Nonomuraea africana: one gene and its partners. The main gene of each other region encodes a partner of the protein of the gene in region 3 in a complex. Links are inferred from orthologs where the notes say so. Each region holds a gene or a part of one and is shown on either strand. Other genes may lie near its edges.

Region 1 (8,747 bases), 880 kb from region 3 along the record:
GGCAGGGACGGGCTTCTGGTGGCGCTGCTCCTCCCCGCGACGGGGCTGACCGGCATCGCGTTCCTGCCGTACGTGATCGTCTACTGGCTGGGATGGCGGCGCCGGTGGATCGCGGTGGCGGTGGGCTGCGTCATCACGCCGGCAGGTCTCATCCTGATGGCCCTGGGCTTCGCGGCCCTCTGACAACCCTCCGAAAACCCGGACCAACCCCACTGCCAGGACGCAGGGGATTGCGTGGAGCCGGCGGCTTGTGGGGGCTGGGGTCTTTGGAGATCCGCGGCGATGCCAGCCACGGACGTGGTCACCGCTCAGGCGGCACGGCATGATGAGGTCGTGCTTGTCGAGGTTTCGGAGCGGGAGGCCGAGGTGCTCGCGGCCGTCGGCGCTCACCTGTCGAACGTGCAGATCGCCCGCAGGCTGCACATTTCGGTGCGGACGGTTGAGAGCCACGTCTCCTCGTTGTTGCGTAAGTACGGCGTCCGGGGCCGCCGTGAGCTGGCGGCCCTCGCCGGCCGGCCGGCCGAGGCGGCCGCGCCGGAGAGGCTGGCCGGCCTGCCGGTGGCGCGGACGTCGTTCGTCGGGCGGGGCGCGGAGCGCGAGGCCGTGCTGGCGGCGTTCGGCGGGTCCAGGCTGGTGACCCTGCTCGGGCCCGGCGGGGTGGGCAAGACCAGGCTGGCCGCGACGGTGGCGCCGGACCTCCCGTACGGCGGGGCCTTCGTCGACCTGGTGCCGGTACGTGACGGGTTCGTGGCCCAGGCGGTGGCCGCCGCGCTCGGCGTGGAGGAGCGTCCCCAGCGGTCGTTGACGGAGGCGCTGGCCGAGCGGCTGGGCCGGGGGCGCTCCCTGCTGGTGCTGGACAACTGCGAGCATCTGCTCGACGAGGTGGCCAGGCTTGCCGACCGGCTGCTGTCCACGTGCCCCGGCTGCCGGATCCTGGTCACCAGCCGGGAGCGGCTCGGCCTGCCCGGCGAGCGGATCCTGCAGGTGGAGCCGCTGCCGCCGGTCTCCGACGCGCGCGCGTTGTTCACCGACCGGGCCGGGGCCGCCGATCCGGGGTTCGCCGCCGGGCCGGAGGTGATCGAGGAGATCTGCGCCAAGCTGGACGGCATGCCGCTGGCGATCGAACTGGCCGCGGCACGCGCCGCGGCCCTGGGCCCGGATGGGTTGCTGACGGCTCTGGAGGACCGGCTGCGGCTGCTGGCGGGCGGGCGCGGCGTGGACGACCGGCATCGTTCGCTGCGCGCGGTGGTCGGCTGGAGCCACGATCTGCTCGATGAGGAGGAGCGGGGGCTGCTGCACCGCCTGGCGATCTTCGTTGGCGGCTTCGACCTGGCCGCCGTGCTGGCCGTCAATGCCGCGGTTTCCGCGGGCGCCACGGCGGACCTGCTGGGGAGGCTGGTGGACAAGAGCCTGGTCGTCAGGGCCGGGCGCGGGCGGTGGCGGTTGCTGCAGACCGTACGTGACTTCGCCGCCGAGCAGTTGCTCGGCTCCGGAGAGCTGCCGGAGATCCGCGAACGCCACCTGCGGTGGGCGGTCGGCGCCGCCGCCGCACTCGAGCCGGGGGACTTCGACTTGGTCGCCGACGACCTGCGCGCCGCGCTGGCCGGCGCCCCCGAGCCGGGTGAGGCGCAGCATCGGCTGGCCCGGTCGCTGGCCGGGTTGTGCTACGCGCGGCGATTCCTCACCGAGTCCCAGCGGACCTACGAAGAGGCCGCGAAGCGCGCGCCCACTCCGATCGAGGCGTGGCACGATCTGCACAGCGCCGCCGCGTGCACATATCTGGTGGGTTCCGGCGGCGAACGCGTCATGGGGCTGCTGACCTCCGCGGCGGAGCGGGCGCGGGCCGCCGGGGACGGCGACCGGGCGGCGATCTCGCTGGCCACCGCCGTGGTGACCTCGGCCAGGAACCCGGGCCGGCACGGCGTGGAGATGCCCTACGACCGCCTGCGCCTACTGCTGGAGCAGGCCAGGGCGGCGGGGGACCCGCGGGATCCGGTGGTCGCCGCCTGGCTCGCCGCCGCCGCGACCTGGACCGCGTCGGCGGAGCCGTACAGTGCGGACCTGCCTCTGGCGGAGCGGGCGGTGACGGCCGCGCGGGACAGCGGCGACCCTGTGCTGGTCAGCTCCGCCCTGGACACGTTGATCTGCGCGCTGCTGGGGGCGGGACGGCTGCGTGACGCCCAGCGGGTCAGCCGGGAACGGCTCTCTCTGCTGAAGTCGATGTCCCGCGCCGACCCCTTGTCCGCGCCGGAGATCGTCGACACCTTCCACATGGCGGCGCGATGCGCCATCGTGACCGGTGATCTGACCGAGGCGCTGGAGCTGGCCAGGCTGGCGGAGGAAGACGACCTGGTCGGCGCGGATCAGTACTTCGACTCGACCAACAACCTCGTGCTCGCGCTGGCTCTGCAGGGCGAGTTCGACCAGGCGCTGGCGTACGCCCGCGCCGCCTGGGACGACTGGCAGCGGGCCGGGACGCCGATCACCGGGATGATGCTGCCCCTGGCGGTGGCCCCGGCGCTCATCCACGGGCTGCGCGGCGACGAGCCGAACCATCGGCTGTGGAGTGACCGCGTCCACCGGACGGGCCGCCGGTCGACGCTGACGAGCTTCGCCGAGGCCCGCGTCGCGCTCCACGCGGGCCGGCTGGAGAACGCGGAGCCGATGATCGGCGAGCTGTTCTCCGGCGAGACCGACCCCTTCTTCCGCGCGTACGCGCAGGCGGTCGGCGCGGAACTCGCCGTCATGGCGCGGCTCCCCGACGCCGAGGCGCGCATGGGCGTGGCGTCGGGGAGCGGGGAGAACGCGTGGGCGGCCGCCTGCCTGGCCAGAGCCAGGGGCAGGTTGTCCGGCGACCGCCGCGAGGTGGAGGCGGCGCTCACGGGGTGGGAGCGGATCGGCGCCCGGTTCGAGCGGGCCTGCACGCTGCTGCTCCTGCCGGACCGGGCGGAGGAGGGCCGGGCGGAACTGACCGCCCTGGGCTGCGATCAGCCGAGGAAGAACGCCGACAGCGCGGAGGCGAACGCCGCCGGATCGACCTGACCGTGTGCCTGCCCCGCCAGCGACCGGAACCGGGCGTCGGGCAGCGCCTCGGCCACTGCCTTGGCCGCGTCCCGCATCCGGGGGCTGCTGTCGGCGCCGGCCAGCACCAGCGTGGGGAACGTGGACGCAGGCGAGCCGATCGGCCGGCACCGGGCCGCGGCCGACCACGGCGGCTTCGTAGGCGAGGGTGTGCGCGACCGCCTCCATCGCGGCCCAGAACGGCCGGCTTCTCATGGAGTCCACGGCCTCGGCGGGGAGGTCGGCTCCCTTGGTCATGAACAGCGCGACCGCGTCGCCTGCTCATGAGGTTGCCTTTCTGTGCCGGATGGTGAGGGCGAGGAGCATCAGGGCGCCGGTGAGGGCGAAACCCGCCGGGTAGCCGGTGTGCGCGGCCACGAAGCCGAACCCCACGGCTCCCGCGCCGAGCCCGAGGTCGTAGGCGATGTTCCACAGCGCGCTGACCGCGCCGTAGGAGGAGGCGGGGACCCGGTCCAGCATCACCGCCATGCTCGCGTTCTGCGTGACGCCGAATCCCGCGCCGAACAGGACCATGCCCGCCAGTACCGTCGCCGGGCCCGCGGCCAGCACCATGCCCGCGGCCGCCAGCACCATGCCCGCGGCCGCTAGCAGCAGCCCCGGCCACAGCAGGCGGGCGGACCCGTGCCGGTCGCCGTACCGGCCCGCCCACCAGCGGGACACGGTCGTGGAGGCGCTCTGGGCGAACAGGGCGGTGGCGGCGCCGGCGACGGCCAGCGGGAGGAACGTGGCGACCACACCGGCCGCCATGGTCGTGGCGGCGAACAACACCGACGGCCCGACCAGACCGGAGGACGTACGCAGGGAGACCAGCATGCCGTCCGGCGGTACCGGCTGCCGGCCCGGCAGGCCCCTCACCGCGCCGAGGCCGATCAGCGCGGCCACACCACCGGCGACGAAGACGACCGGGAAACCGACCGCCTCGGCCAGCCAGATCCCCAGCGGCAGGGCCGCCATGGACGGGATCCCGCACACGACGCCGTAGACGCCCAGTCCCTCACCGCGTCGCTCCGCCGGCACCGCCTGGGCCACCAGCGCGCTGCCCAGCACCGCGACGATCGCGAATCCGAGCCCGCGGACCACGCAGACCACCAGGATGGCCGTGAAGTCCGCCGAGACGCTCAACACCAGGGCGGGGGCCCCGAGCAGCACCAGTCCGGCGGCGAACACCAGGCGGCAGCCGTACCTGGCCAGAAGCCAGGGGGTGGCCAGCTCGGCCAGGACGGTGGCGAGCATCATCACACCCGTCGTGAGCCCGGCGCCGATCCCGTCCGCGCCGGCCGACGTGGCGTACAGAGGGACCACGGAGAACAGTAGGTAGAAGCTGACGGACGAACCGCACCCGGCCAGGACGGCCAGGACGAAGGCCCGGGTGAGGAGCCGCGGTTTCTGGGCGGTGGTGCTTGTCATGCCGCCAAGCGTGCTCGGCGCGGGTACGGAGTCACATCCGTGGTCACCACGGAACCACCACGGACAGAGCGCGTCCGGGGGTCGGCCCTCGCGGGGCTAGGTCCGCGTGAAGGCGGACGTCTGCGGGGGCTGAGGTCTGGATGGGTGGGGACGTCTACGCGGGCGTCCGGTGGAGCGGAGTCGGTCAGGGGAATCGGTGGGAGGGGTCAGCGCGCAGGGACGGTGATTTCGACCTCGGTGCCCTCCCCCGGAGACGAGCTGATCGAGACGCGACCGCCCAGGTCCGCCACCCGGCCCTCGATCGACTGTGCCACTCCTAGGCGGCCCTCGGCGCGGGCCCGCTCCAGCCGTCCCTCCTCGATCCCCTCCCCCTCGTCCCGCACGCTGACCATCACCTCGTCCTCCCCCTCCTCCGCGAACACCCACGCCCTCGCCTCAGGCCCGCAGTGGGCCCGCACGTTGTCCAGTGCCGCCCGTACCGCCGCCGCCACCTCCTCGGCCACCGCGACCGGCAGCACGATCGGCGTGGCCGGGGTGGAGACCGTGACCTGGGCCGAGCCGTGCCTCATCAGCAGCGCCCGCAGATCCGCCGAGCCCGTGGGCGCGGGGTGGACGGCGATCAGCTCGCGCAGGGCCGCCTCCTGCTCGCCCGCCAGCCTGCCCAGCTCGGCCGCCTCCCCGCCGATCTCCTGTCCTCGCCGCTGCACCAGCGCCAGTACCTGCAGCACCGAGTCGTGGATGCCGCGCGCCAGCCGTTCCCTCTCGCGCTGCGCGGCCTCCATCTCGACGGCCCGCTGCATGCGTTCCTCCGCCTGCTTGGCCAGGCGCGCCACGTGGCCGACAACGATCCCCGCCATGAACAGCAGGACCGCGCCGTTGATCAGGATGCGCGAGTCGGGCCCGTGCATCCGTACCCAGAGGTCGGCTCCCGCGACGATGCCCGCCGCGACGCCGCCCAGGCGGCGCCCGCCGTACACCGCCCAGGCCAGGACGGGGCCCGCGATCCAGATCGCGGGCACCGGCATGCTGCCCACCTGGCCCTGGAACTCGCCCTGCACGTACGGCGTGGCGAGCAGGCACGCGAGGGTCACGAGCATGTCGATCACCAGCAGCGGCCATCCGCGCAGCGCTCTGACGGAGTAGGCGAAGATCGAGGCGGCGGTCCAGAGCGCCATGACGCCGATGACGACCCATCCCGTCACCGGCTCGGCGAACCCCTCGTGCTGGACCATCAGCACGGCCGCGTAGATCAGGGAAGCCACCCTGAACACCGCGATCGCCCGCCAGAAGGGACCCTCGATCGTCATGAGCTTTTCTCGCGTTTCCGACTGCCTAGTTGACAGATAGTGATCCTATCCATGCAAATGGGACAATTCGCTGCCACAATCCGGTAGATCCCTATGGCAAGGAATCTCACAACATGTCCGCTGTTAATCATTTCACCCAGGGCCCGCTCACGCCGATCCTCGCGTACGTGATGTCGTGCATCGGGTCAATGCTCGGACTGCGGCTCACGGCCCAGGCCAATGCCTCGACAGGCTCTTCGCGTGCCCGCTGGCTCATCGCCGCCGCCATCTCCATCGGCGGCACCGGCATCTGGGTCATGCACTTCATCGCCATGATGGGCTTCGACGTCGCGGGCACGCAGATCAGATATGACGTCCCGCTGACGGTCGCCTCGGCGCTCGTGGCCATCGTGGTGGTCGGCGCGGGCCTGTTCGTCGTCTCCTTCGGCCGCGGCAGGGCGCTCCCGCTGCTCGGCGGCGGTCTGCTGACCGGACTCGGCGTGGCGGGCATGCACTACATGGGCATGTTCGCCATGAACATGTCCGCGCACGTCTCCTATGACCCGCTGATCGTGGCCGCCTCCGTCGCCATCGCTGTGGTGGCGGCGACGGTGGCGTTGTGGTTCACGGTGCAGGTCAAGCGGGCTCTCGCCATCACGGGCGCGGCCCTGATCATGGGCGTGGCCGTCTGCGGCATGCACTACACCGGCATGTTCGCGATGATGGTGACGGTCCACACCGAGCCCGGGCACGTGGGCGGCGCCGACGCGCTGTCGTTCCTGGTGCCGCTGATGACCGTGGTGAGCCTCATCACGCTCACCATGCTGCTGATGGTCATCCTGTCGCCGTCGGAGCAGGAGCTGCAGGAGGACGCCGAGCTGATGGCCCGGCTGGAGATGCGCCGCCAGGCCGCCGCCAGCGCGCAGACCCTGCGCTCGCCCGACCCCTACTCCCGCAGGTGACCCCTGGGGTACGGCTTGCGCCCATCTAGTGGGCCGCATCAGACAGGGCGCAAGCCGTACCTGGAGGGGATGGAGCGGAGCACCGCTCTGCCCTCAAGGTACGGCCCGCCGCTTGCAATCCGCTTAACCGAAGAAGACCTCGGCCTCCTCGTAGCGCGAGACCGGCACGGTCTTCAGCTCGGAGGTGGCCTCGTCGAGCCCGACGCGGACGATGTCGGTGCCGCGCAGCGCCACCATCGTCCCGAAGTCTCCCGCGTGGACGGCGTCGATCGCCTGCAGCCCGAACCTGGTGGCCAGGACCCTGTCGAACGCGGTCGGCGTGCCGCCGCGCTGGATGTGGCCGAGCACGGTGGTGCGGGCCTCCTTGCCGGTGCGCTTCTCGATCTCCTTGGCCAGGACCTCGCCGATGCCGCCGAGCCGTACGTGGCCGAAGGAGTCGAGCTCGCCGGCCTGCAGGGCCATCTGCCCCTCGACCGGGTGCGCACCCTCGGCGACCACGATGATCGGCGAGTAGCGGGTGCGGAAGCGCGACTCGACGTACTCGCAGACCCTGTCGATGTCGAACGGCTTCTCGGGGATGAGGATGACGTTCGCTCCGCCGGCCATACCCGCGTGCAGCGCGATCCAGCCCGCGTGACGCCCCATGACCTCACAGATGAGCGCGCGGTGATGGGACTCGGCCGTGGTGTGCAGCCTGTCGATCGCCTCGGTGGCGATGTTGACGGCCGTGTCGAAGCCGAAGGTGTAGTCGGTGCCCGACAGGTCGTTGTCGATGGTCTTGGGCACGCCGACCACCCTGACCCCGCGGTCGAACAGCTGGCGGGCGACACCGAGGGTGTCCTCGCCGCCGATCGCGATCAGCGCGTCGACCCCGCCCGCGGCGAGATTGTCTTTGATCCGGTCGACTCCACCTTCAATCTTGATGGGGTTGGTGCGGGACGAGCCGAGGATCGTGCCGCCACGGGGCAGGATGCCCCGGACGGCCTGGATGTCCAGCGGCATCGTGTCGCCCTCGAGGGGGCCACGCCAGCCATCCTTGAATCCGACGAACTCATGCCCGTAAACGCTGACACCCTTGCGGACAACGGCCCTGATCACAGCATTGAGACCGGGGCAGTCTCCGCCCCCGGTGAGCACTCCAATACGCATGGCGGGTTCCTCCCGATGGGGTTCACGGCCAAACTAATGGGGCGGTGCGATCGGCGTATCGCCGACGCAACGCATTGTGCCCCTTGGCACGGACAATGGTCTAGACCAAAAGGTGAGGCGCCGTGAGCGTTTTGGCGATAGACGCAGGCACAACAGGGGTGACCGCGCTGATCGTCACCGAGGAGGGACGGATCGAATCGCGCGGATACGAGGAGTTCTCCCAGCACTTCCCGCAGCCCGGGTGGGTGGAGCACGCGCCCGAGGAGATCTGGCAGGCGACGCTCGCGGCCTGCCGTACCGCGCTGGACGGGGCGTCGGCGCCGCCCACCTGTGTCGGCCTCACCAACCAGCGGGAGACGGCGGTCCTGTGGGACCGCCGCACGCTGGCCGCGCCGCGCCGCGCGGTCGTCTGGCAGGACAGGCGCACCTCGGGCATCTGCGCACGCCTGCGGGAGCAGGGCCACGAGCCCCGCGTCTCCGAGCTGACGGGGCTGCGCCTCGACCCCTACTTCACCGCGACCAAGCTGACCTGGCTGCGCGAGAACGACCCCAGGGCGTGGACGGACGACATCGTGGTCGGCACCGTCGACTCCTACCTGGTCGCCAGGCTGACGGCGGGCGCCAGGCACGTGACCGACCCCTCCAACGCCTCCCGCACCCTGCTGTACGGCCTGGCCTCCGGCGGCTGGGAGTCCGAGCTGTGCGAGTTGTTCGGCGTTCCCGAGCGGGCCCTGCCGGAGATCGTGCCGAACTACGGCGAGATCGGCAGGACCGCCCCCGAGGCCTTCCTCGGGCTCGACCTGCCGATCACCGGGATGGCCGGCGACCAGCAGGCGGCGCTGTTCGGCCAGACCTGCTTCTC
Region 2 (10,539 bases), 120 kb from region 3 along the record:
AAGGAGGCCCTGTTCATGGTGTCGTGCCTGATCGTGAGGATCTCGCCGTCGCCGCCGAGCAGCACCTCCTGGTGCGCGATCAGCCCTGCCAGCCGTACGGCGTGCACGTGCACCCCGTTGACGTCCGCGCCGCGAGCTCCCTCGAGCTCGGAGCTGGTCGCATCGGGCATCGCCGCCATCCCCGCCTTCGCGCGAGCCTCGGCCACCAGCTCCGCCGTACGGCGGGCGGTGCCGGAAGGGGCGTCGGCCTTGTTCGGGTGGTGCAGCTCGACGATCTCGACGGAGTCGAAGTACTTGGCGGCCTGCTGGGCGAAGTGCATCATCAGCACCGCCGCGATGCCGAAGTTCGGCGCGATCAGGCAGTTGGTGCCGGGGAAGCGCTCGAGCCAGCCACGCACCGTGGCCAGGCGCGCCTGGTCGAAGCCCGTGGTGCCGACCACCGGATGGATGCCGTGCGCGATGGCCCATTCGAGGTTGCGCATGACGACGTCGGGATGGGTGAAGTCGACGACCACCTGCGCGCCCTCGAGCGACTCGATGGGATCGTCCTTGTCGATCGCCGCCACCAGCTGGAGGTCGGCGGCCGCCTCGACGGCCTTGCACACCTCGACGCCGACCCGCCCGCGCGCCCCAAGCACACCTACTCTGATCACCCCTCCACCATAGCGGTGGTTCCTGCCCCTTCATGCTGTACGGCAGGCCGGCTCAACCCCACCACCTTTTCGGTGGATCCTGCCCCTTCATCCTGCTCAAGCCCACCACCTTTGCGGTGGTTCCTGTCCCTTCACCCTGTACGGCCGGCCGGCTCAAGCCCACCCGGGGCGCGGGCTGGCCTCCCTCCGGGGAGACGCTCCTCGAGCTCACCGGCTGACCACCGTGACGCGGCCCGTAAACCCCCGGCCACGCAGACCAGCACCAGGATGGACCAGCCGGAAGCGCCTGAATGGTTGGCGAAGCCGCCACGCCGACGAGCCTGACGTGACGGCGGGAACCGGAGTCCCGCTGGAGCGGCGTGAAAGACGGACGGCCACCGAGTGACCCCGGTGGCCGTTACGCCGCTGTGCCGTACAGGCTGGAAAGAGTTGTGCCGTACAGGATGGTCAGCTGATGGCGTGGGAGAAGTCCTTGTCCGCGTAGGGACCGATGACCGCCAGGGTCATCGGCCTGCTCAGGATGTCGCCCGCCACCGACGCGATCTCCTCGGGGGTGACCGTCTCGATGCGGGAGAGCACCTCGTCCACGGACATCAGCTCGTCATAGACCAGCTCGTTCTTGCCGATCCGCGACATGCGCGACCCGGTGTCCTCGAGCCCGAGCACGAGACCGCCGCGCATCTGACCCTTGCCGCGGGCGATCTCCTCCTCGGTGATGCCCTCGGAGACCACCCTCGCCACCTCGTCCCTGCAGATCTTCAGCACATCGTCGATCTTCGAAGGCATGCAGCCGACGTAGATGCCGAACTGCCCGGTGTCGGCGTAGGCGGAGGTGTAGCTGTAGGCCGAGTAGGCCAGCCCGCGCTTCTCCCTGATCTCCTGGAACAGCCGGGAGGACATCCCGCCGCCCAGCGCCGCGTTCAGCACGCCGAGCGCGAACCTGCGGTCGTCCGTGCGGGCCATGCCGGTCGTGCCCAGCACGAGGTTGGCCTGCTCGGTGGGCCGGTCGACGACCCGGACCCCCGACCTGGTCTGCGCGCCGGGGCCGCTGGTGCGCGGCGGCGCGTTCTCCCTCGGCCCGGTGAGCGCGCCCGCCCGCTCGTACGCCCGCGCCACCAGCTCCACCACCTGCTCGTGCCGGATGTTGCCCGCGACGGAGACGACCGTGCGCGGCGGCTGGTAGTAGGCGCGGTAGTACTCGACGATCCGGTCGCGCTGCAGGGCGTTGATCGACTCGACCGTGCCCAGGATGGGCCTGCCGATCGGCGAGTCGCCGTACAGCTCGGCGGAGAACTGCTCGTGCACCACGTCCGACGGGTCGTCGTCGTGCATGGCGATCTCTTCGAGGATCACCCCGCGCTCGGACTCGACGTCCTCCTCGGTGATCAGCGACGAGGTGACCACGTCGGCCAGCACGTCGACGGCCAGCGGGAGGTCCTCGTCGAGCACCCGCGCGTAGTAGCAGGTGTACTCCTTGGCGGTGAAGGCGTTGATCTCACCGCCGATGCCCTCGATGGACGCCGAGATCTGCATGGCGTCACGCGTGGGCGTGCCCTTGAACAGCAGGTGCTCGAGGAAGTGGGTGGCCCCCGTGTGCTCGGGGGCCTCGTCACGCGAGCCGATGCCGACCCACATGCCGACCGCGACGGAACGCACGGTCGGCATGGTCTCGGTCACCACGCGCAGCCCACCGGGGAGGACGGTGCGCCTGACGACCCCGGCACCGTCCTTGCCGGGGTGCAGCGTGGTAGTTGTCACGGGACCTCCTCCGTCGGCCCCGTGACGAACGTGCTGTGTTTGATGGCTCCCTCGCTCCGCTCGGTCACGAGTTGCGGTCTTCTCCGTCTCCGGCGGGCTTGCGGACCCGGGTGCGAGTACGGCGAGGCCGCTCGTCACGCGCCTTGTCCTCGTCGGCCGCGGCCTCGGCCACCGGAGCCTCGGCGGAACCCGCGGGCTCCTCCGTGCCCTTGGTTGCCTTCTCCGCGGCCTCCTTCTCGATGACCTCGACGGGCACCAGCGAGAGCTTGCCGCGCGAGTCGATCTCGGCGATCTCCACCTGGATCTTCTCGCCGACGTTCATGACGTCCTCGACGTTCTCGATGCGCTTGCCGCCGTGCAGCTTGCGGATCTGGGAGACGTGCAGCAGGCCGTCCTTGCCCGGCATGAGCGAGACGAACGCGCCGAAGGCGGCGATCTTCACGACCGTGCCGAGGTAGCGCTCGCCGACCTCGGGCATGTGCGGGTTGGCGATGGCGTTGATGGCGCTGCGCGCCGCCTCGGCCGAGGGGCCGTCGGTGGCACCGATGTAGATGGTGCCGTCGTCCTCGATGGTGATCTCCGCACCCGAGTCGTCCTGGATCTGGTTGATCATCTTGCCCTTCGGGCCGATGACCTCGCCGATCTTGTCGACCGGGACCTTGATCGTGATGATGCGCGGCGCGGTCGGGTTCATCTCCGCCGGAGAGTCGATCGCCTCCTGCATCACGTCGAGGATCGCCAGGCGGGCGCCCTTGGCCTGCTTCAGCGCGGCGGCCAGCACGGAGGCGGGGATGCCGTCGAGCTTGGTGTCGAGCTGGAGCGCGGTGATGACGTCCTTGGTGCCGGCGACCTTGAAGTCCATGTCGCCCATGGCGTCCTCGGCGCCGAGGATGTCGGTCAGCGTGACGTAGGTGTCACCCTCACCGATCAGGCCCATCGCGATGCCCGCGACCATCTCCTTGAGCGGGACACCCGCGTCGAGCAGGGCCATGGTGCTGGCGCAGACCGAGCCCATCGAGGTCGAGCCGTTGGAGCCGAGGGCCTCGGAGACCTGGCGGATCGCGTAGGGGAACTCCTCACGCGTCGGCAGGACCGGGATCAGCGCGCGCTCGGCCAGCGCGCCGTGACCGATCTCGCGGCGCTTGGGCGAGCCCACGCGGCCGGTCTCACCGGTGCTGTAGGGCGGGAAGTTGTAGTTGTGCATGTAGCGCTTGGTCCGCTCGGGGTTGAGCGTGTCGACGACCTGCTCCATGCGCAGCATGTTCAGCGTGGTGATGCCCAGGATCTGGGTCTCGCCGCGCTCGAACAGCGCCGAGCCGTGCACCCGCGGGACCACGTGGACCTCGGCGTTGAGCGCGCGGATGTCCTTGGGGCCGCGGCCGTCGATGCGGACGCCGTCCTTGATGACCCGCTCGCGCATGAGCTTCTTGGTCAGCGACCTGAAGGCGGCGCCGACCTCCTTCTCGCGCCCCTCGAAGTCGGCCAGCAGCTTCTCGCCCGCCATGGCCTTGATCCGGTCGAGCTCGTTCTCGCGCTCCTGCTTGCCCGCGATCGTCAGCGCGGCGGCCAGCTCGGTCTTGACCGCGCTCTCGACGGCGGCCAGGACGTCGTCCTGGTAGTCGAGGAAGACGGGGAACTCGGCGGTCTCCTTGGCGGCGACCTTGGCCACCTTGGACTGCGCCTCGCACAGCACCTTGATGAACGGCTTGGCCGCCTCGAGGCCCTGCGCGACGGTCTCCTCGGTCGGGGCGACGGCGCCGCCCGCGACGAGCTTGAGCGTCTCCCTGGTGGACTCGGCCTCGACCATCATGATCGCGACGTCGCCGTCCTCGAGGACGCGGCCCGCCACGACCATGTCGAAGGTGGCGCGCTCGAGCTCGGGGTGGGTCGGGAAGGCGACCCACTGGCCGTCGATCAGCGCGACGCGGACGCCGCCGATCGGGCCGGAGAAGGGCAGCCCGGCCAGCTGGGTGGACAGCGACGCGGCGTTGATCGCGACGACGTCGTAGAGGTGGTCGGGGTTGAGCGCCATGATGGTCGCCACGACCTGGACCTCGTTGCGCAGGCCCTTGACGAACGACGGGCGCAGCGGCCGGTCGATCAGGCGGCAGGTGAGGATGGCGTCCTCGGAGGGACGGCCCTCACGCCGGAAGAACGAGCCGGGAATGCGGCCCGCGGCGTACATGCGCTCCTCGACGTCCACCGTGAGGGGGAAGAAGTCGAGGTTCTCTTTGGGGTTCTTGGAAGCGGTGGTCGCGGACAGGACCATCGTCTCGGCGTCGAGGTAGGCGACGGCCGAGCCGGCGGCCTGCCTGGCCAGCCGGCCGGTCTCGAACCGGATCGTGCGCGTGCCGAAAGAGCCGTTGTCTATGACGGCTTCAGCGGTGTGGACACCCTCCACGGGGGACCTCCTAGGTTGGTCGGTCTCCCGCGCCCTCTTTTCTCACCGGCACCCTCGTTAGGTGCAGCGCCGGTCTTCGATCGAAGCGCCCGGTCATCCCGACCGGAAGCCACTACCGAGGACCGGCCCGCAGGCGTCGCGGGTCGCATGGTGCTGTAGCGGACGCGGGGGCTTTCAGTGTGTCTCGAATATTCAGTTGTACGACAGCGCCCGGGCTTTCGCGACCTGCGACGCGCCGGGACTCATATGAGAAGGGAGCGGCGCCGAGCGCCGCTCCCTTACCACTCTATCGGCGCAGGCCGAGGCGCTCGATGAGCGCACGGTAACGCGCGATGTCGTTGTTCTGCAGGTACTTCAGCAGGCGACGCCGGCGACCGACGAGCAGCAGCAGACCACGACGGCTGTGGTGGTCGTGCTTGTGCGTCTTCAGGTGCTCGGTGAGCTCGCTGATGCGCTTGCTGAGCAGCGCGATCTGCACCTCGGGCGACCCGGTGTCGCCCTCGGCCGTCGCGTACTCACTGATGATTGCCTTCTTGGCAGCGGTGTCGAGGGACACGGCTCTCCTTCAATCTACGGACACGCGGGAATGAGACGAGAGTGCGAACGACCGTGCGTGCCTACAGTCGCCGCGAGAAGGCACTTCAGGGCAGCGCACAGCGCCACCGTTACAGAGCCGACATGCAAGGTTACCATCGCGGTCCGTCCCCTGACACATCGTTCATCTCCGGCCGCCGTTGGTCTCCGCGGTGGAGGCGCCAATCGGGGTTACATATTCAGCGATCCCAGTGAGCTGGACGGTTGAGGGACCTGGGGATGCGCGTCGCCGCATCGCCTCTGGCCGCGTCGAGCTGCGCCTGGGTCAGGAACAGCGCGCCGGTCAGGTTCGCGCCGCGCAGATCCGCGTTCCTGAAGTCCGCGCCGATGACGTCCGCCTCGCGCAGGTCCGCGCCCCTGAGGTCGGCGCCGATCAGCAGGACGCCGCGCAGGGCGGCCCTCCGCAGGTCGGAGCCCTTGAGACGGGCCCCGATGAGGTCCGTCTTCATCGTCCGCCCGCCGCGCCCGCGCACCAGCTCGCCGGCCCGCCGCAGCAGCGGGCTGACCCTGCCGCGCAGCGCACCCGTGTCCACGACGGTGAGCGCGCCGATGAGCTCCTCGATCTCGTCCGCCGTACGGCGCAGCTCGTCGTGAACGGGCGCGGCCGCGGACCACCCCAGCGCCTCGGTGACGTAGTAGAGCAGTTCGTGCAGGTCACGCATGGCGGGGAACACCTCGGCCGCCCGCCCGGCCGCCCCCGCCTGGGTGACGTGCTGGCCCGCGCCGAAGCAGTCGTAGACCGTGCAGCCGGGAAAGCCCTTCTCCCTGAGCTGGGTGTGGATTCCGCAGCGGAAGTCGTCGCCCAGGTTGGGGCAGGCCTTCCCCACCGGTTTGTCGATCGCGAAGTCCGCCGAGGCGGCGAAGGCGGGCACGACGCAGCACAGTCCGCGGCACTGCCCGCAATCGGCTCGCAGACTCGTCAGGACTCGACGGCCGCCGGGTCCATCCACACAACCTCCCACAGGTGCCCGTCGGGGTCCTGGAAACTTCTGCCGTACATGGACTCTTCGTCCATGGGGTCGTTGGCGGGCGAGCCTCCGGAGGCGAGGGCCTTGTCGGCCAGCTCGTCGACCTTCTCCCTGCTCTCGACGCCGAGTGCAACGATAGCCTCAGTCGTGGTATGCGCGTCCGCGATGTCCTTCTTCGTGAAGCTCTTGAAGAACTCCTCGGTGAGCAGCATGGCGTAGATGGTGTCGCTGATGACGAGGCAGGCGGCCTTCTCGTCGGTGAACTGGCGGTTGAAGGTGAAGCCCAGGCCGGTGAAGAAGTTCTTGCTCCGGTCGAGGTCCTTCACGGGCAGGTTGACGAAGATCATCATGGCTCGCGGCCTCTCTGTGGGTACGTGACCCAGCGAAGCAGGGGCGCGACCAACGCCCACAGAATGCGGACACAAAGGTTCCCCCAGTTCACCCGGCCCCCCAGCAGTGCTCGGCCTGCGGGCATGTGGACAAGCAGAACCGACCCGGCCAGCACACCTTCGCCCGTACGTCGTGCGGCTTCGCTGAGCACGCCGACGTCAACGCGGCCCGCAACATCGCCTCACGCGGGGTTGCAGGTTGGGCGGTGAGTCACGCTGCCAACGACGCGGCCTGAACCGTCGGAGCCATCGACGGCGAGGAGCTGCAAGCTCGGTCGTTTACGGCCGAGAAGCTGACGAGGTGAGTTCGCGGACCCGGTCGACGTCTGCGTGGATCTGGGCGATGAGGGCCTCGATCGAGTCGAACTTCGTGTTCCCGCGCAGCCGCGTCCCGAAGTCCACCGCCACGTGCATGCCGTACAGGTCGAGGTCGTCCCTGTCCAGCGCGTACGCCTCCACGGTCCGCGGCACGCCCTCGAACGTCGGGTTGGTGCCGACCGAGATGGCCGCGGGCCAGACGCAGCCGTCGTAGCCGGCGGGCAGGTTGCCGACGGCGACGCAGCGCAGCCAGCCCGCGTAGACGCCGTCGGCGGGGATCGCGGTGTTCGGCGGGGTCTCGACGTTGGCGGTGGGGAAGCCGAGCTGCCTGCCGCGCTGGTAGCCGCGGACGACGACGCCCTCGACGCGGTGCGGACGGCCGAGCAGGGAGGCGGCGGCCGAGACGTCACCCGCGGCGACGAGCTCGCGGACGAGAGTAGATGAAACGCCGGACACCAGGGGAATCTCCTCCACCGTGAAGTCGTACTTGTCGCCCAGCACGCGCAGAACGGACGGGTCGCCCGCGGCCTGATGGCCGAAGGTGAAGTTGGCGCCGACGACGACGGTGGCGGCCTGCAGCCGCTCGGCCAGCACGCTCTGCGCGAAGTCGGCGGGGCTCAGCCGGGCCAGCTCCATCGTGAACGGCAGCACCATGACGTCGTCCACGCCCAGCTCGGTCAGCAGCGCGGCACGGTGGCGCAGCGTGGTCAGCCGCGGGGGCTGGGTGCCGGGCCGTACGACCTCGGCGGGGTGCGGCTCGAACGTCACCGCGACGCATCGCAGATCCAGTGAGCGGGCGACGGCGACGGCGCGCTCGACCACCTGGCGGTGGCCGAGATGCACGCCGTCGAACACGCCGACCGTGACGACGGATCTTTCCGACTCCTGCACGCCCGGGCCCCATTCGTCTCTTGGCGGATCAACCACCCTCAAGCGTGCCATGCCCGGCGGTGTTCTTCGCACCCGAGGGTGGCGGCCGCCCGCCGTCCGCCCATCGACCTGCCTGTACGGCGGTGCGGGGCCACGCTCCCGCGAGCGCGACCCCAAGAGCGCGGCAGCTCCGGCGGGCAGCGGACCACCGACGGGCAGGCGGTACCATCCGCTGCATGTCCCGTTACGCGCTGCTCATCCTGCCCGCCTTCAACCGGGTCTACGGCGAGAGCTCCGTCCGCCTGACCAGGAGCGAGCTGGCGGTCTTCGCCGACGTCTCCGAGGTGGAGGAGACCCGGATCGGCGGCGTGCCGTACGTGACGTTCGAGGCGCCCTCGCTCGACCTCGCGCTGCTGTCGAACCTGTCGTCGGTCTACGCGATCTTCGGCATCGAGGGTGACCTGCTGCGCCCCCTGGAGATGCGCCCGCTCGACCGGCTCTCCAGCGACCTCATCACGATCCAGAAGTACGCGGGCAAGACCAACGAGCACTTCACCAAGCTGCTGCTGAACGTCACCGTGCTCGCCTCGGACTTCCCGCTGGACGGCCACCTGTCGGTCCTGGACCCGATGTGCGGGCGCGGCACCACGCTCAACCAGGCCCTCATGTACGGCTACGACGCCTACGGTGTCGACGTCGACGCCAAGGACTTCGAGGCCTACACCGGCTTCCTCAAGACCTGGCTGAAGAACAAGCGGCTCAAGCACACCGCCGAGACCGTGCCGGTCAGGAGGGAGCGGGCGCTGGTCGGACGGCGGTTCAACGTCAGCTTCGGGCTGTCGAAAGAGGCCTACAAGGCGGGCGAGACGCAGCAGGTGTCCGTGGTCAACGCCGACACCCTGCGCGGCCGCGAGTTCTTCAAGCCGCGCTCCTTCGACGTCATCGTGACCGACGCGCCGTACGGCGTGCAGCACGGCAGCAAGGCAGGGGGCGGCCTGTCGCGCAGCCCCCTCGACCTGATCGACAGGGCGGTGCCGGTCTGGGCGGAACTGCTGCGTCCCGGCGGCGCGATGGGCATCTCGTGGAACACCTACGGCGGCTCCCGCGACGACCTGGCGAAGATCCTCACCGCCCACGGTCTCGAGGTCGTGGCCCTTCCCGACTTCGAGCACTGGGTGGACCAGGCCATCGTCCGCGACATCATGGTCGCCAGGAAGAACTGAACCGCGAAACCGGCCCGTGAGAACCAAGCGGGTGGGCTCGAGCTAGCCGACGAAGACCGCCAGCGGCTTGGCCGACCTACCCTGCTCCTCCACCAGCGCCAGCAGCTCGCCCTCGGGCCCGAACACCCCGATCGGGCCCGCCCCGAGGCCGGCCGAGGGCAGGCGGCCGCCGTGCGAGATGATCCGCGCCTCGTCGGCGCCCACGTCGCGCCGGGGGAAGGCCGCGCTGACGGCCTCGGCGATCGGCAGCACCACGCAGTCGGCGGCCAGCTCGTCGATCGTCCTGGCCAGCGAGAGGTCGTAGGGGCCGACCCTGTTGCGCCGCAGGGCGGTGAGGTGACCGCCCACACCGAGGGCGGCGCCGAGATCGCGGGCGAGGGCCCTGATGTAGGTGCCGCTCGAGCAGCGGATGGTCGCCCTGATCTCGGGCCCGTCGATGGCGGCGACGTCGAAGTCGTGGACGGTGACGGGCCTGGCCGCGAGCTCGACCTCCTCGCCCGCGCGCGCCCGCTTGTAGGCGCGCTCGCCGTTCACCTTGATCGCCGACACCTGCGGGGGCACCTGCATGATGCGCCCGGTCAGCGCCTCGATCCCCTTGCGGACCGCCTCCGGTGTGACGGAATCGGTGGGGAAGGTCGCGGTGACCTCGCCCTCGGCGTCGTCGGTGTTGGTGGTGACACCCAGCCTGATCGTGGCCTCGTACACCTTCTCGGTCAGCGCCAGATGGCCGAGCAGCCTGGTCGCCTTCTCGACGCCGATCACCAGCACGCCCGTGGCCATCGGGTCGAGCGTGCCCGCGTGACCCACCCGCCTGGTGCCCGCGATGCGCCGCATCTTGCCGACGACGTCGTGGGAGGTCCAGTCGGCGGGCTTGTCCACGATGATCAAGCCGCTCTCAGTCACAACATCTCCTTGAACCGCGCGATGGTCTCCTCGACACTGTCGTGCGAGGTGAACCCGGCAGCGTAGCAGTGCCCGCCACCGCCCATCGCCGTGCTGATCGCGCCGACGTCCGCGCCGCCCTTGGATCGCACCGACACCTGCCACGCGCCGTCGTCGTCCTGCTTCATCACCACGGCGACGTCCGCCTCGTCGGTGCGGCGGATCACGTCGATGACCCCCTCGATCTCGTCGTACGGCAGGCCGTACGCGGCCCGGTCGGCGTGCGTGATGTACGTCCAGACCAGGCCGTCGTCGAGCTCCACGCGCTCCAGCGCGTGCGCGAGCACCTTGAGATAGGCGAACGGGGAACGGTCCCACAGCTCGCGGGCGATCTCGTCGGTCCGCAGCCCCGCCGCCACCAGCCTGGCCGCCATCTCGTGCGCGGCGGGTGTGGTCGAGGAGTGCCGGAACTGGCCCGTGTCG
Region 3 (10,486 bases):
CGATCGCCAGGGCGCTCGCGATGGACCCGAAGATGATCCTCTTCGACGAGCCCACCTCCGCTCTCGACCCCGAGATGGTTCAGGAGGTGCTCGACGTCATGGTGGCCCTTGCTCGTGACGGGATGACCATGGTGGTCGTCACGCACGAGATGGGCTTCGCCCGCAAGGCGGCCAACAGGGTGGTGTTCATGGCCGAGGGTCAGATCGTCGAGGAGAACACCCCTGACGAGTTCTTCACCAACGCCCGCACCGAACGGGCCAAGGATTTCCTGTCCAAGATTCTCACGCACTAGAAGAGGTGTCACACATGCGAATCCAACGTGCGGGAGCCGCTCTCGCGGCCGCCGGCGTCCTGGTAGGCAGCCTGGCGGCCTGCGGCGGCGGCAGTGAGCAGACCTACGCCAGCGTGGTCGAGAAGGCGCAGGGTGGCGGCACCGTCGTGGTCGGCACCAAGTGGGACCAGCCCAGCCTGGGCCTGAAGAAGGGCGCGGAGCCCGAGGGCTTCGACGTTGACGTGGCCAAGGCCGTGCTCAAGGAGATGGCCGGCGGCAAGGATGTCAAGATCGAATGGAAGGAGTCCGCCTCCTCCAATCGTGAACCCTTCCTGGCCAACGGCACGGTCGACATCATCTTCGCCACCTACTCCATCACTGACGAGCGCAAGCAGAAGGTGACCTTCGGCGGGCCTTACATCGTCGCCCACCAGGATGTGATGACGCGCGGTGACGACACCTCGATCAACGCGCCGACGGACCTGAAGGGCAAGAAGATCTGCAAGGCGTCCGGCTCGAACTCCTACAAGCGGATCACCGACCCGCCGCCGGACGGCAAGCTCGACATCGACGCCACGCCCGTCGACGCCGCCAACTACTCCGAGTGCATCCAGAAGCTGCAGGGCAGCAACCTTGACGCGGTGACCACCGACGACCTGATCCTGGCGGGCTTCGCCAAGCAGGCGGCGGCCTCCGGCGGCAAGTTCAAGGTCCTGGGCCAGGGCTTCACCGACGAGAAGTACGGCATCGGCCTGAAGAAGGGCGACACCAAGACCTGCGAGGCGGCCAACGCGGCCGTGGCCAAGCTCTGGCAGAACGGCACCATGAAGCAGCTGTTCGACAAGTGGTTCGGCGGCATTCAGGGGCTCAAGCTGGCGGACAGCGCGCCGCCTGCCGAGGGTTGCGCCTAGGAAGACACGACGCGGCGGCCGGTGACCCGGCCGCCGCTGTCATATCGACGGTGGAGCACGATGGACGAACTTATTACATACGGCCCTCAGCTGCTCGAGGGTTTCCTGGAGAACATCAAGCTCTCCCTCGTGGCCGGGGTGTTCGCACTCATCGTCGGCACACTGCTGGTGGCGATGCGCGTCTCGCCGACCCCCGTGCTGCGCGCGGCGGGCACGGTCTACGTCAACGTCGTACGGAACACGCCGCTGACGCTGGTGCTGGCCTTTTCCGCGCTGGGCCTGAGCGACACGCTCGGACTGGTCTTCTCCGATGTGCCGCGCACCAACTCGTTCTGGCTCGTGTCGCTGGGCCTGGGCGCCTACACCGCGGCCTTCGTCTGCGAGGCGCTGCGGGCCGGCATCAACACTGTGCCCACCGGGCAGGCCGAGGCGGCCAGGGCGATCGGGCTGACGTTCTTCCAGTCGCTCACGCTGATCATCCTGCCGCAGGCCTTCCGCGCGGTGGTGGCCCCGCTGGGCAGCGTGATGATCGCGATGATCAAGAACACCACGGTCGCCACGGCGGGCGGGCTCCTCACCGAGTCCGCGGCGAACATGAAGGAGATCTTTGACACCACCGGTGCCTCGATCCCGATCTTCCTGGGCATCGTGGCGGGCTTCATGATCCTGACCATGCCCATCGGCTTCTTCACTGGCTGGCTCTCCCAGCGCTTGGCGGTGGTTCGATGAGCACCTCGGTCCTGTTCGACACCCCTGGCCCGCGCGCCAGAGTCCGCAACGCGGTACTGACCGTCCTGGGCGTGGCGCTGGTCGCGACGGTCGTCTACCTCATCTACGCGGGCTTCGACGCCAAGAGCCAGTGGGACGGCCGCATCTGGGAGCCCTTCCTCAAGTACGAGACCTGGGACTTCTACATCATCCCCGGCCTGCTGGGGACGCTGAGGGCCGCCGCGGTCGCCGCGGTTCTCGCGCTGGTCTTCGGCGCGGTGTTCGGCCTGGCGAGACTCTCCGACCACCGCTGGATCAGGATCCCGGCAGGAGCGGTCGTCGAGATCTTCCGCAGCATCCCGTTGCTGCTGCTGATCTTCTTCATCTTCTACCTGGCGCCTTCCCTCTTCGGCGGCGGCGACTACGCATTCATCGCCCTGGTCACCGCGCTCATGCTCTACAACGGCTCGGTGCTGGCCGAGGTGGTCAGGGCGGGCGTGCGCGCCGTGCCGAAGGGGCAGTCGGAGGCGGCGTACTCCATCGGCATGCGCAAGAACCAGGTGATGCGGCTGGTGCTGCTGCCGCAGGCGGTCACCGCCATGATGCCGGCGATCGTCAGCCAGCTCGTGGTCCTGCTCAAGGACACCGCGCTCGGCTACATCATCGCCTACGTCGACCTGCTCAACACCGGCTTCAAGATCCTGCCCGCGGTCTTCTTCGGCTCGCTGATCCCGGCCGCGATCGTTATCGGCATCATCTACATCGGTCTCAACATGGCGCTGAGCGCTCTGGCCAACTGGCTGGAGAAGCGCAGCAGGCGCAGCCGCAAGACCGCGGCTCCGCCTGTCGTCCCGCCAGGCGCGTCGGTTCTCGGCGTCGGCCCAGGCGCGGGTGGCGGCGCGGGAGCCGAAGCCGTGGCGACGATGGAGTAAGGGCCACGGGAGGCACGGTTTTCGGGCAGGATGCCGCTATGCCTCTCTGGCCTTCTCCCATCTCCACCACCGATGTCGCGAGCTCGGGTCTGCGCCTGGCCTGGCCCACCGTCGTGGGCGACGAGGTCTGGTGGACCGAGGACCGGCCCGACGAGGGCGGCCGCACCACCATCGTGCACCGGGCCGCCGACGGCACCCGCACCCAGGTGCTGCCCGCCCCGTGGAACGCCCGCTCCAGGGTCCATGAGTACGGCGGGCAGCCCTATCTCGTCACCCCCCGTGGCGTGGTCTTCGTCAACTTCGCCGACCAGCGCCTCTACCTGGTCACCTCCGGCGAACCCGAGCCGCTGACCCCCGACGACGGCTCCCGCTACGCCGACCTGCACCTGGGCCGAGACCATCTGTGGTGCGTGCGCGAACGCCACGACGGCAAGGTCACCCGCGCCATCGTCTCGATCCCCCTCGACGGCGGCGAGCCGCGCGAGCTGGTGACCGGCAGCGACTTCTACGCCTTCCCCACCCTCTCCCCCGACGGCCTGCACCTGGCCTACATCTGCTGGAACCACCCGCGCATGCCGTGGAACGGCACCGAGCTGCGCATCACCCGCCTGTCCGACGGCAACTCCTGGACGGTCAAGGGCGGCTCCACCGAGTCGGTCCTCGCGCCGCAGTGGCGCGACGACAGCCACCTCTACCTGATCTCCGACTGGTCGGGCTGGTGGAACCTCTACCAGATCGGCATCTACGGCACCTCCTCCCAGGCGCTTCACCCCGCCGAGGAGGAGTTCGCCTGGCCGCTCTGGCAGCTGGGCGGCCGGCCGTACGTCGTGCTGGCCGACGGCCGGCTCGCGGTCCTGCACGGCCAGGGCGACCTGCGCCTCGGCCTCCTCGATCCCGGCACGGGCGAGCTGCGCGACCTCGATGTGCCGTACTCGGGGTGGGACCCGGCCCTGTCCGCCGACGGCACGACCCTGGTCGGGGTGGCGTACGGCGCGGCGATCCCCCGCTCGATCACCAGGCTCGACACGGTGACCGGCAGGGTCGAAGGACTGCGGCGCGACATCGGCGAACTGCCCGACGTGGCCTACCTGCCGTCGGCTCGGCCCGTGGAGTTCCTCAGCAGGTTCGGCCGGCACGTGCACGCGTTCCTCTACCCGCCCGCCAATCCCGAGGTCGCGGCCGAGGGGCCCGTGCCGTACGTGGTGTTCGTGCACGGCGGGCCCACCGGGCACAGCACCTCGGCGCTCGACCTGGAGAAGGCGTTCTTCACCTCGCGCGGCATCGGCGTGATCGACGTCAACTACGGCGGCTCCACCGGCTACGGCAGGGCCTACCGCGACCGGCTGCGCGGCCAGTGGGGCGTCGTCGACGTCGAGGACACGATCGCCGCCGCCGAATGGCTGGCCGCCGAGGGCCTGGCCGACCCGGCGCGCATCGCGGTCAGGGGCGGCAGCGCCGGCGGCTGGACGGTGATGGCCGCGTGCTGCAGGTCTTCCGTGTTCGCGGGCGGGGTCTCCTACTACGGGGTCAGCGCGCTCGCGCCGCTCAACGCGACGACCCACGACTTCGAGTCGCGCTACACCGAGTGGCTGGTCGGCCCCGAGGACCCGGCCCTCTACGCCAGCCGCGAGCCGCTCGCCCTGGCCGACGGCGTGACCTGCCCGATGCTGCTGCTCCAGGGGCTGGACGACCCGGTGGTACCGCCTGCGCAGTCGTCGGCTTTCGCGGACGCGCTGTCGGAACGCGGGGTCCCGTGCACGTACCTGTCCTTCGAGGGGGAGTCACACGGCTTCCGTCGCATGGAGACGAGAACCGCTGCCCTGGCCGCCGAACTGGCCTTCTACCAGCAGATCTTCGAACTGTACTGAGCTCGGCCAGCGGTTCGGCAGAACCCGGCGGAATGTATCGGGCGAGCTGACCACGGCCGGGGGTTTTCGAAGGACCCGGCGGAGTGGGGTGAGCGAGCTGACCACGGCCGGTCTGCCGCGAACCTCGGCCGGCGGTTTTCGAAGAACCCGGCCGACATGCCTGACGTAACGGCGGGGACCGAAGTCCCGCTGGAGTGGCGTGGCAGGACAGACGGGCACCGGTGACCCCGGTGGCCTTTCGTGGGCTGTGCCGTACAGGATGAAGAAAGGATCTAGCGGGCGAACTCTGTCGCGCGGGATTCGCGGACGACGGTGATGCGGATCTGGCCCGGGTAGGTGAGCTCCTCCTCCACCTGCTTGGCCACGTCGCGCGCGATCACCTGTGCCTGGATGTCGTCGATGGCGTCGGGCTTCACCATGACGCGGATCTCGCGCCCCGCCTGCATCGCGAAGACCTTCTCGACGCCCTCGTAGGAGGTGGCGATCTCCTCCAGTCGCTCCAGCCGTTTCACGTAGGCCTCCAGCGACTCGCGCCGCGCGCCCGGCCTCGAGCCGCTGATCGCGTCGGCCGCCTGGGTGAGCACGGCCTCCACGGTCCGCACCTCGACCTCGTTGTGGTGCGCCTCGATCGCGTGCACGACGTCCTCGTGTTCGCCGTAGCGCCTGGCGATCTCCGCGCCGATCAGCGCGTGGCTGCCCTCGACCTCGTGCGTCAGCGCCTTGCCGATGTCGTGCAGCAGCGCGCACCGCTTCATCAGCGGCTGGCTCATCTTGAGCTCCGCCGCCATGATCCCGGCGATGTGCGCGGACTCGATGAGGTGCTTCAGCACGTTCTGCCCGTAGCTGGTGCGATACCTCAGCTGTCCGAGCAGCAGCGTCAGCTCCGGGTGCATGTCCGTGATGCCGAGTTCCACCAGCGCGTCCTCGCCCGCCCGCGCGCACAGATCCTGCACCTCGGTCCGGCTGCGGTCGTAGGCCTCCTCGATGCGCTGGGGGTGGATGCGCCCGTCCAGCACGAGCTTCTCCAGCGTGAGCCGCGCGGTCTCCCTGCGCACCGGGTCGAAACAGGACAGCAGCACCGCCTCGGGCGTGTCATCGATGATCAGGTTGACGCCCGTCGTCGACTCGAACGCCCTGATGTTGCGTCCCTCACGACCGATGATCCGGCCCTTCATCTCGTCGCCGGGCAGATGCAGCACGCTCACCACGGACTCGGCGGTCTGCTCCGCCGCGATGCGCTGCACGGCCAGCGTCACGATCTTGGTGGCCCGCTTCTCGCCCTCCTTGCGGGCGGCGCCCTCGATCTCCCTGACGATCAGCGCCGCCTCACGCTTGGCCTGGTTCTCGATCTCCCTGACGAGCTCGTTCTTCGCCTGCTCGGCGGTCAGCCCCGACACCCGTTCGAGTATCGCCCTGCGCTCGCTCTCGACCTGCAGCAACTCCTCGCGCCTGTCGGCCAGCTCCGTCTCGGTCTCGGCCAGCTTCCTGCCGCGTTCGACCTGCCTGCGGGACTCCTCGTCGAGACGCTGCTCTCGCTCGGCCAGCCGGCTCTCCCTGCGTTCGAGGTCGGCGCGCAGCTCCTTGAGCTCGTTCTTGAGGATGCGGCTCTCTTCCTCGACCTCCTTGCGCATCTGCGCGGCAGTTTCGGCGGCCAACTCCGACCTGCGCAGGATCTCACCGGCGTCCGACTGCGCCTTGTCCCTGATCAGTACGGCTTCGCGGCGCGCCTCCTCCAACTCACCGTGCACCTCGGCAAGCTGATCGGCAGAGGGCTGGACGGCGGGAGAGGGCTGGGCGGCGGGCGACGGCGCCAGCGCGGCGGTTCGGCGCAGCAGTATGACAAACGCGACGATCATCACGCATGCCAGCAGGAGCACTGCCACCGCCAGCACCACGACAGGCGTCTCCATGTGCGCCCCGCCCTCCTCGCGTCATAGATAGGCCAAACGCTCCAGGAGGGGTCACGCGCGCAGCACAAATCGCCCGATCGGTGTCGCCACCAGGACAAATATCAAGCCAAGGCAGACGGGGCACCGACCTGAGTGGCCGGCACCTTCCCTTCCTCGGGTCAATCGAGCTCGCTCGTCCGTAGTTCACCGGTATGGCAATCCGCACTGCGCGGAGTAACTCCTCACTGCCGTCGAGGTTATGCGTCGAAGAGGTAACGGGCAAGCAAAGACGTGCTGTCAAGCACGTCTTACCGTCAATCGAACGCAAAACCGCGCGATCTTGTCGGACATAGCCGACACGCCCTCATTTACCCAGCTAACTCCCTCCTGACGCCACTTCCCGGGGTTATGTCGGAAACAGATTCCATCGTCCCCAGTTCTGACATGGCCCCGGCCCCAGCCAGCACCGTCGAGCACTGAAACAACGCCGACCCGACACGCCCGAAGACCGCCTCCCCCAACGAAGGCAGGCCATAGATCGACGACCACACGAGAGATCGACCACAGCCTGGCCGCATCACCGCACGCCGCCGAAGACCCACTACTACCTGGCGAGATCACCGCACCGCCGAGGGCCGACGGGCGAGATCACCGCACCGCACGAGGGATGAGCAGGAAGCCTCCGCCGCGCTCCGGTGCCGTCGCGAAGGCGCAACTAAGCTGGTAATTCGCATTAGCTTATTGACATGCTCATTCCGGCTGAGTGACCGTGTGCGCCATGCTCAATCGCCGCACCCTTCTGACCGGCGCCGGTGCCGCCGCCCTCTTCGCCGCCTTACCGCCCGGCCGGGCCGAGGCCCTCGCCCTGGCGCCACTGCCACCCGGAGCCCCCGACCGCCGGCTCTTCGCGCCCGCCGAGCAGCGCTTCGCGCCCTACCTGGTCACGCTCGCCCCGCTGGTCCACGACATGGACGCCTCCGGCTTCTTCGCCGGCGGCTGGTGGCGCAACCCGGCAGCGCCGTACAACGCGCGCGTGCAGGAGCACGCCTACACCCTGGCCTGGTTCCTTTCCCAGCAGCGGGCCTGGAACCCGTACTGGGGCGACCCCGCTCTCCTGGCCGCCCTGGACGCGGCACTCGGGCACTACCTCGGCCTGCAGCACGCCGACGGTTCGTTCCCCGAGTACGCCAGGGGCGAGCACGGGCTGGCGCCGACCGGCTTCGCGCTGGGGTACCTCAGCAAGACCCTCGCCCTGCTGCGCCCGGCCAACGTGCTGCCGACGCGCCAGGCTCAGCTGAGCGCGGCGTTGCGGGGCGCGGCAGGCTGGCTGCTCAATCCGGCCAACCGCTCGGCCTGGCAGAGCAGGCTGGCCTTCGCCAACCAGACCATGGCCGGCGTGGCCGGAGCGGCCCTCACCCTGCGGCTGGACCCGGACCCGGCGCTGCAGCAGCAGCTCACCGACGCCTTCGCCCGCATGGCGCAGACCGGCCAGAGCCCGGCGGGTTTCTTCTACGAGGAGTCCGGGCCGGACCTGAACTACAACTTCGAGGTCATGCTGCCGGAGATGGCCGACGCCTGGCGCCAGTCGGGCGATCCGCACATGGTGCAGATGGCCGCCAGGTACACGGACTGGCTCGGCTACAACCTGCTGCGAGAGCCCGACGGATCCGGCTGGCTGACCAACATCGCGTCGTCCTCGCGGACCAGCTCCCGCTCCTACGACGACACCCGGCCCGACCCGGAACGGACCGCGCTCAACAACCAGTTCGTGCCGGAGGTGCCCGCGCTGGCCGCTTTCCTGTCCGCACGGGAGGACCTGGCCGCAGCACGCGCCGCCTGGGCGGCGGATCCGACGCCGGTTCCGGTGCTGGCCAAGCAGGACACCTCGCCGCGCATCCTCACGCACGCCATCTACGGCGAGCGCTATCCGCTTCGCGCGGGCAAGGACGCGGCCATCGACGGCCTGCCGTACCTTCGATCCAATCGGTTCGAGGAGATCCGCAGCGACAACGGGCAGGAGTTCTTCTTCATCCGGCGGCCCAACCTGTACCTGGGCGGCTACTTCGGCACCAGGCGGGCAACCACTCTCACCCGTACCGGGCTGAGCTTCCTCTGGCATCCGGTCGCTGGGACGATCATCCAGTCGCTGAACAACAACAACCACGCCTGCTGGGCGACGGTCTTCCCCGGTCAGCGACCGGACGCCAACGGCCCCATGCCCGTGGAGTTCCTCGGCGGCAACCCCTACCGGCTGCGCTTCCATACGCCGGACTCCTCGGTGGTCACCGACGTACGGATCACCGGCGGCCAGATCCGCCGCTCGGTCCAGGCGGTCTCGGCGGCCACCGAGCAGATCCCGATCGTCGTGCACCCCACCGACCAGGTCACCTTCACCGACGGCACGGCGGCGCCGTACGGCGGATCGGTGACCGCGACCGCGGACGGGCTCGAGCTGCGCCGCGGCGGGGGCGTGGTCCGGTTCAGCTGGGGTACCCGACGCCCGGCCACGTTCGGCGTCACCTCGGTGTCCTATCTGCGGGACGGCAAGCGGCGCCTGCACGTGCTCCGGGTGCCGCACGAGGGCGCCATCGAGGTCACGATCACGTCCCACTTCTGAGCATCTGCTAATTCGTATTACTCCCGCGAACTCTATTGACGGGCCCGAAACACGTGCTTGACACTCTCTTCCACGACCCAGCGCTAATGCGCATTACATCAGGGAAGACGAGATGCGACCCCCAGAAGCCCCCCGCCGCATCACGCAGCGGGACATCGCCCGGCTCGCCGGCGTCAGCCAGACCACCGTCTCGCTGGTGCTGAACAACCGCGCGGGAGCCGAGACCCGGATCCCGGCGGAGACCAGGGACCGGGTGCTGCGCGTCATCAGGGAAACCGGCTACGTGGCCGACCCGCTGGCCCGACGGCTGGCGGCAGGCAGGAACCGGATCCTCGGCGTCTTCACCTACGAGCCGGTCTTCCCCAGTGCGACGGGGGACTTCTACCACCCGTTCCTCGTCGGCATCGAAGAGTCCGCCGAGCAGGTGGGCTGTGACCTGCTGCTGCTCACCAGCGCTCCGCTGGTGGACGGCCGCAAGCGCATCTACCACCAGGACCACCGCCTGCGCCTGGCCGACGGTTGCGTCCTGCTCGGCCGGGAGCTCGACCACGAGGAACTGGCCCGGCTGGTCGCCGAGGGCTACCCCTTCGTCTCGGTCGGCCGTCGCGACGACGCCGGGGGCCCGATCTCCTACGTCGGCGCCGACTACGGCAGCGCGGTGCGTGAGCTGGTGGAGCAGGCGCGCAGCCTGGGTCACGAAAAGTTCGCGTATGTCGGGTACGGCGCCGGTCCCGAGTCCTTCGCCGACCGGCACCGCGGATTCAGGGAGGGTACGGCGGGGCTGCAGACCGTCACCCTGCCACCGGCGAACGCCGAGGACGTGCTGCTCACCGGCGCCACTGCGATCTTCGTCGAGGAGTACGCCGACGGCGCGGTCATCCTCCAGACAGCCAGGCAGCGCGGCCTGGCCGTACCGGGAGACCATTCGATCGTCACGCTCGGCGATCCCACCAGGCCCGCGCCGACCGACATCGACTTCACCGGCTTCCGCATCCCCCGTGCCGAGATGGGCCGGCAGGCGGTGGAAGTCCTCACCGAACTCATCGAGGGCAGCGGCCGGGTCCAGCGGCTGCTCCCCTGCGAACTCGTCAAGGGCTCGACCCTGGGAAGGAACAACGTTGCATGAGCTGAGCACCGAGGTGCTGGTCGTCGGAGGCGGCCTCGGGGGGGTGGCAGCGGCGCTCGCGGCGCTCAGAGCCGGGAAACGAGTGGTACTGACCGAGGAATTCGACTGGCTCGGCGGCCAGCTGACCAGCCAGGCCGTGCCGCCGGACGAGCACACGTGGGTG

The links.
Region 1: rny (region 3) and H4W81_RS21450 share a complex: the UniProt entries of both Bacillus subtilis proteins name them as parts of the possible RNA degradosome complex. The link is inferred for Nonomuraea africana from one-to-one orthologs.
Region 2: rny (region 3) and H4W81_RS26190 share a complex: the UniProt entries of both Bacillus subtilis proteins name them as parts of the possible RNA degradosome complex. The link is inferred for Nonomuraea africana from one-to-one orthologs.

What each region holds. Positions count from the first base shown.
Region 1 is NZ_JADBEF010000001.1:4,540,020-4,548,766, forward strand. What follows is about bases 5,873-8,747. They hold H4W81_RS21450 (6-phosphofructokinase), read right to left. Parts: upstream 7,886-8,747; coding sequence 6,860-7,885; downstream 5,873-6,859. Other genes in these bases: H4W81_RS21445 (MHYT domain-containing protein), read left to right, coding at 5,909-6,736; H4W81_RS21455 (FGGY family carbohydrate kinase), read left to right, coding at 8,008-8,747. Also shown: H4W81_RS21420 (hypothetical protein), read left to right, coding at 1-183; H4W81_RS21425 (ATP-binding protein), read left to right, coding at 334-3,042; H4W81_RS21430 (hypothetical protein), read right to left, coding at 2,988-3,149; H4W81_RS48720 (MFS transporter), read right to left, coding at 3,343-4,488; MacS family sensor histidine kinase, read right to left, coding at 4,695-5,795. UniProt on the Bacillus subtilis protein: Catalyzes the phosphorylation of D-fructose 6-phosphate to fructose 1,6-bisphosphate by ATP, the first committing step of glycolysis.
Region 2 is NZ_JADBEF010000001.1:5,539,175-5,549,713, forward strand. Bases 2,145-5,155 are described here. They hold H4W81_RS26190 (polyribonucleotide nucleotidyltransferase), read right to left. Parts: upstream 4,813-5,155; coding sequence 2,476-4,812; downstream 2,145-2,475. Other genes in these bases: H4W81_RS26185 (M16 family metallopeptidase), read right to left, coding at 2,145-2,411; rpsO (30S ribosomal protein S15), read right to left, coding at 5,099-5,155. In the rest of the region: dapB (4-hydroxy-tetrahydrodipicolinate reductase), read right to left, coding at 1-653; more of H4W81_RS26185, read right to left, coding at 1,101-2,144; more of rpsO, read right to left, coding at 5,156-5,368; H4W81_RS26200 (pentapeptide repeat-containing protein), read right to left, coding at 5,586-6,278; H4W81_RS26205 (VOC family protein), read right to left, coding at 6,326-6,724; H4W81_RS47635 (zinc ribbon domain-containing protein), read left to right, coding at 6,739-6,999; H4W81_RS26215 (bifunctional riboflavin kinase/FAD synthetase), read right to left, coding at 7,043-8,023; H4W81_RS26220 (TRM11 family SAM-dependent methyltransferase), read left to right, coding at 8,188-9,174; tRNA pseudouridine(55) synthase TruB, read right to left, coding at 9,217-10,077; H4W81_RS26230 (DHH family phosphoesterase), read right to left, coding at 10,074-10,539. UniProt on the Bacillus subtilis protein: Involved in mRNA degradation. Catalyzes the phosphorolysis of single-stranded polyribonucleotides processively in the 3'- to 5'-direction. Necessary for competence development in Bacillus subtilis.
Region 3 is NZ_JADBEF010000001.1:5,421,319-5,431,804, forward strand. The notes cover bases 4,283-7,240. They hold rny (ribonuclease Y), read right to left. Parts: upstream 6,602-7,240; coding sequence 4,964-6,601; downstream 4,283-4,963. Other genes in these bases: H4W81_RS25695 (S9 family peptidase), read left to right, coding at 4,283-4,691. Also shown: H4W81_RS25675 (amino acid ABC transporter ATP-binding protein), read left to right, coding at 1-293; H4W81_RS25680 (glutamate ABC transporter substrate-binding protein), read left to right, coding at 308-1,183; H4W81_RS25685 (amino acid ABC transporter permease), read left to right, coding at 1,244-1,912; H4W81_RS25690 (amino acid ABC transporter permease), read left to right, coding at 1,909-2,823; more of H4W81_RS25695, read left to right, coding at 2,862-4,282; H4W81_RS25705 (hypothetical protein), read left to right, coding at 7,359-9,197; H4W81_RS25710 (LacI family DNA-binding transcriptional regulator), read left to right, coding at 9,310-10,323; H4W81_RS25715 (FAD-dependent oxidoreductase), read left to right, coding at 10,316-10,486. UniProt on the Bacillus subtilis protein: Endoribonuclease that initiates mRNA decay. Initiates the decay of all SAM-dependent riboswitches, such as yitJ riboswitch. Involved in processing of the gapA operon mRNA, it cleaves between cggR and gapA.